Regions from separate parts of the Mycobacterium sp. 1245499.0 genome, predicted to be linked through region 2. Evidence: predicted binding sites of a transcription regulator. Region 2 holds the regulator's gene; the other holds the start of a gene.
What was found. Region 2 encodes LexA, which represses DNA repair genes until DNA is damaged. Its sites were predicted from a motif close to CGAACANNTGTTCG; they were not measured.

Region 1 (2,399 bases), on a different contig from region 2:
GCCGTGCGGAATCCTTCGGTGATGGCGGCCAGCGCGACGTCGTTGGCGCTCACCCCGAACTTGCGGCAGACGCTGTCGACGTCGGCGATCGGCACCCGCACGGTGCTGTAGCGCCGCAGCGTGCTCACCGCGTCGGTGCGCACGACCGGCCACAGCGCGTCGATCAGGGCGCCGGTCAGGTTGCCGGTGGCCAACGAGGCGCGCCACAGCGCGTCCGCCCAGCCCGGTTTGGCGGATGTGGATGGCGAAACCTGCTTGCCCGCGGCATTGTTGGCGAAGGTATCGGCGTCGGCGTCGTCGCAGAGCCTGCTGATCAGCCGGGCGGCCGGGTTGCCGTCGAGCAGCCCGTGATGGGTTTTCATCAGGATCGCCCACCGGTTGCCCGTCAGGCCCTCGATGATCCAGCACTCCCATGGTGGCCGGTCGGAATCCAGCGGCCGTTCCAGCGCGTAGGCGATGGCCCGGGACAGCTCAGCCTCGTCGCCCGGGCGGGGAATCGCCACCCGGCGCAAGTGGTGGGCCAGGTCGAAGTCCGGGCAGTCGATCCACTCCTGATTGCGCGGCTGGGCCCGCAGCAGCTGAGTGCATCGCGCGATGGGCTGGATACGTTCCGCCAGAAGGCTTTTGAGCCGCTCGTAATTGGGCGCGGTGCCGTCGACGATGGCGACCGCCCCGACCGCCAGGCTGGCGTGCTGATCCGGATCGTGGGCCTGCAGGAATGCCGTGTCCAGTGTCTGCGCCATGCTGCCCCCGGCCGTGTCCGCTTTTTTGAACTTGTACCAGTATCTGTGGAGCTCGTGATCCGCGGTAGTGCCCGCAGCGTTAAGACCTTGTTTAGGAGTTGACGATCGGTTTAACAACGGTTGTACCGGGCCGAGGTTAAATCGAACACCAGTTCGATATACTCGCATCCGTGGGCTGGTTCAACGGGCCGCCGAGCTGGGCGGAAATGGAGCGGGTGCTCGACAGCAAGCCGCGCCATGCCGGGGAGTCGGCGGGCCCGGAATCCGACGGCCCGCTGTCGCGCCGGCGCGCGACGTATCAGCCGCCGGATGACGGCCGGGCGTCCCGCTCGTCCGTCGCCTATGCCGAACTGCATGCGCATTCGGCGTTCAGCTTCTTGGACGGGGCGAGCACGCCCGAGGAACTGGTCGAGGAGGCGGCCCGGCTGGACCTGCGCGCCCTGGCGCTCACCGATCACGACGGCCTGTACGGGGCGGTGCGGTTCGCCGAAGCGGCGGCCGAGCTCGACATGCGCACCGTGTTCGGCGCCGAACTGTCGCTGGGCCCGGGCGCGCGCACCGAGGTGCCGGACCCGCCCGGCCCGCACCTGCTGGTGCTGGCCCGCGGTACGGAGGGTTACCGGAGGTTGTCGCGGCAACTGGCCGCGGCGCACCTGGCCGGCGGCGAGAAGGGCAAGCCCCGTTACGATTTCGACGCGCTGACCGAGGCCGCCGGCGGACACTGGCACATCCTGACGGGCTGTCGCAAAGGCCATGTGCGCCAAGCGCTTTCCGAGGGGGGGCCATCCGCGGCCGAACGGGCGCTGGCCGACCTGGTGGACCGCTTCGGTGCGCACCGGGTCAGCATCGAGCTCACCCATCACGGTCAACCGCTCGATGATGAACGCAACGCCGCGCTGGCCGCGCTGGCCCCACGCTTCGGGGTGGGCGTCGTCGCCACCACCGGCGCGCATTTCGCGGGGCCGTCGCGGCGCCGGCTGGCCATGGCGATGGGCGCCATCCGGGCGCGGGAGTCCCTGGATTCGGCCGCCGGGTGGCTGGCCCCGCTGGGCGGTTCGCACCTGCGCTCCGGGGAGGAGATGGCCCGGCTGTTCGCGCAGGTGCCCTTTGGGGGCACCGACGTGGTGACCGCGGCCGCCGAGCTGGGCGAGCAGTGCGCGTTCGGGCTGGCGCTCATCGCGCCGCAGCTGCCGCCGTTCGACGTGCCCGCCGGGCACACCGAGGACAGCTGGCTGCGGCAGCTGACCATGGCCGGGGCGCGCCGGCGCTATGGGTCGGCCGAGCAGGCGCCGCGCGCCTATGCCCAGATCGAGCACGAACTCAAAGTCATTGCCCACCTGACGTTTCCGGGTTACTTCCTGGTGGTGCACGACATCGCCCGGTTCTGCCGGGAGAACAACATCCTGTGCCAGGGGAGAGGATCGGCGGCCAACTCCGCGGTCTGTTACGCCCTCGGTGTCACCGCCGTCGACCCGGTGGCCAATGAGCTGCTGTTCGAGCGCTTCCTGTCGCCGGCCCGCGACGGGCCGCCCGACATCGACATGGACATCGAGTCCGACCAGCGCGAAAAGGTCATCCAGTACGTCTACGACAAATACGGCCGCGACTATGCCGCCCAGGTCGCCAACGTCATCACCTACCGGGGAAAGATCGCGG
Region 2 (2,399 bases):
AGATCTCATGGAACCGGGCCAAGAACACGTTCAGCACGGAACCGGCCAACCTGGCGCCCCTGCTGTCCGGCCTGCAGGTGTCGGGTCAGAACCAGCCCAGCAATTCGGCCATGCCGGCGCACGCCAAGAAGTTCACCTGGCACTGGTGGTGGCTGATGGCCGCCATTCCGGTGTTGGTGCTGCTCGTACTCCTGGCGTGGGTGCTGTTCGGCTGGCGCCGGCGCCGGCCCGGGCAACCCGACGTTGCGGGCTATGCGCCCGACCGCGGCCGCGACTTCGGCTACGACGCCGACGGCCCGTGGGGGCACGACGATTCCGAGCACGACGCCGAGTCGTTCGCGCCGCTGAGCGCGCCGGCCGAACCGGCGCCGGACGTCGGGCGGGTCAGCTGGCAACGTCAGGCTCCGGCCGAGAGCGATTACGGATTCGAGCAGGACGACCCCGACGCCGTCGACACCGACTCCATCCCCGTCGTCTCCGAGGAGATGCTGTCAGAGGCCGACTATCCCGCGGCCGAGTCCGACTACACCGACTACACCGACGAAGTCCCCGAGCTCGCCGAGCCCGAGACCGCGGACGACGCGGCCTACGTCGACGCCGAGGACCCCGACGCCGACTATGCGCGCCAGGCCTACCCGGACGACGAGTATCCCGACGTCGTCGTTCCCCGCACCCCACCGGACACCGACGCCGTGACCGGCGCCCTGGAGACCGCCGAGCCCGAGGACGACTACCTCGACGTCGCCACGCCCGAGCCCGACGTCGAGTCGGGGGCCGCCAGCGCCACGGGAGCCGACGCGGCGGACGCCGTGGGCGCCGGTGCGGTCGCCGCGGGGACGCCGGCGCGTAGCGGTCGGCACGCCGCCGCCGACGACGCCGAGGACGGCTCGGAAAACGGTCTGGCGGGCCCGGACGGCCGGCCGACGATCCATCTGCCGCTCGACGACCCGTACCAGGCGCCCGACGGATACCCGATCAAGGCCAGTGCGCGTTACGGGCTGTACTACACGCCGGGCAGCGACCTGTATCAGGACACGCTCGCCGAAATCTGGTTGTCGAGCGAGGAAGTCGCGCTGGCCAACGGCTTCACCCGGGCCGACTGACTCCTCGCGCGTCAGACCTTGCGGATGACCGTGACGACCTTGCCGAGCACGCTCGCGTCGTTGCCGGGGATGGGGTCGAACGCCGGGTTGTGCGGCATCAGCCAGACCTGACCGCCAGCGCGTTTGAACGTCTTGACGGTTGCTTCGCCATCGAGCATCGCCGCGACGATGTCGCCGTTGTCGGCGACGTTCTGCTGACGCACCACCACCCAGTCGCCGTCACAGATCGCGGCGTCGACCATCGAATCGCCGACCACCTTGAGCAGGAAAAGCGTTCCCTCGCCGACCAATTCGCGCGGCAGGGGAAAGACGTCCTCGACGGCCTCCTCGGCCAGGATCGGTCCGCCCGCCGCGATACGCCCGAGCACCGGGACGAACGTGGGTTCGGGCAGGGCATCCGAGCCGGCCACCTCGGTGGCGGGCGCCGCCACCTCGTCGTCGGCCCCGCGGACATCGACCGCTCGCGGACGATTGGGATCGCGCCGCAAGTATCCCTTGCGCTCCAGGGTGCGCAGCTGGTGTGCCACCGATGAGGTCGACGTCAGGCCGACGGCGTCGCCGATCTCGCGGATGCTCGGCGGGTAGCCGCGGCTGGTGACCGACGCGCGGATGACATTCAGAATGGTGCGCTGCCGCTCGGTCAGCGAAGGATCCACGGAGTGCAACCGGCCTTCGGGGCCGGGCGGAGAAATGTCGTTGCTGTCGCCCATGGCACTGAATGTAGCCGCCCGACGAACAAGAATCAAACATGTGTTCGAGTGGCGTGTCGCCCCGGATGGAACGCCGGCGGAGAAGGCCCAAAGTCGGGTGAATCACAAATGTGTAACTCTTCGGGATATCGGGTATCTGGGCCTCGTGACAGTGGTAGAGGCCGACGAACTTGTCGGTGGTGTGATCTAGCGTTTGCTCGTGCGACACGCTTCGCTCAAATGTTCGGGTTTCGAACACACAAGCGATTAGTGTCGAACACACGAGCGAGAGCTAGTTGACCGGAGGAACGAAGATGACAGTCATCCACACGCCTGCGCCGCGTATCAGCAGTCTTCGGCGCCCGATCAACGGACCCGTCCAAGGCGTTCGGTACGGACGTGACGGACTGGCCCGGTCTCGCAGGCCCGCGCCGGCCCGCCCGGCGGGTGCGGCGACGCGCTACTACGGCACCGGGGTGGCGATGTCGGTCGCTCCGCACCGCAGGCGGGCCACCACCTGGGCGTCGACGATCGGGCTGGCAGTGGCCGCCGGAGCGATCACGCTGTGGCTGGGTCTCGTCGCGAACGTCGGGCAGGTGCTCAATGG

Region 1: A5646_RS23975 (error-prone DNA polymerase) is a predicted target of LexA. The motif match lies at 886-899, and genes of this name have one in related genera.

What each region holds. Positions count from the first base shown of each region.
Region 1 is NZ_LZMG01000387.1:3,916-6,314, reverse strand. It holds gene A5646_RS23980 (wax ester/triacylglycerol synthase domain-containing protein) at 1-743, opposite strand, end outside; gene A5646_RS23975 (error-prone DNA polymerase) at 914-2,399, shown strand, end outside.
Region 2 is NZ_LZMG01000241.1:11,172-13,570, forward strand. It holds gene A5646_RS13680 (LGFP repeat-containing protein) at 1-1,103, shown strand, start outside; gene lexA (transcriptional repressor LexA) at 1,115-1,813, opposite strand; gene A5646_RS13690 (LysM peptidoglycan-binding domain-containing protein) at 2,107-2,399, shown strand, end outside.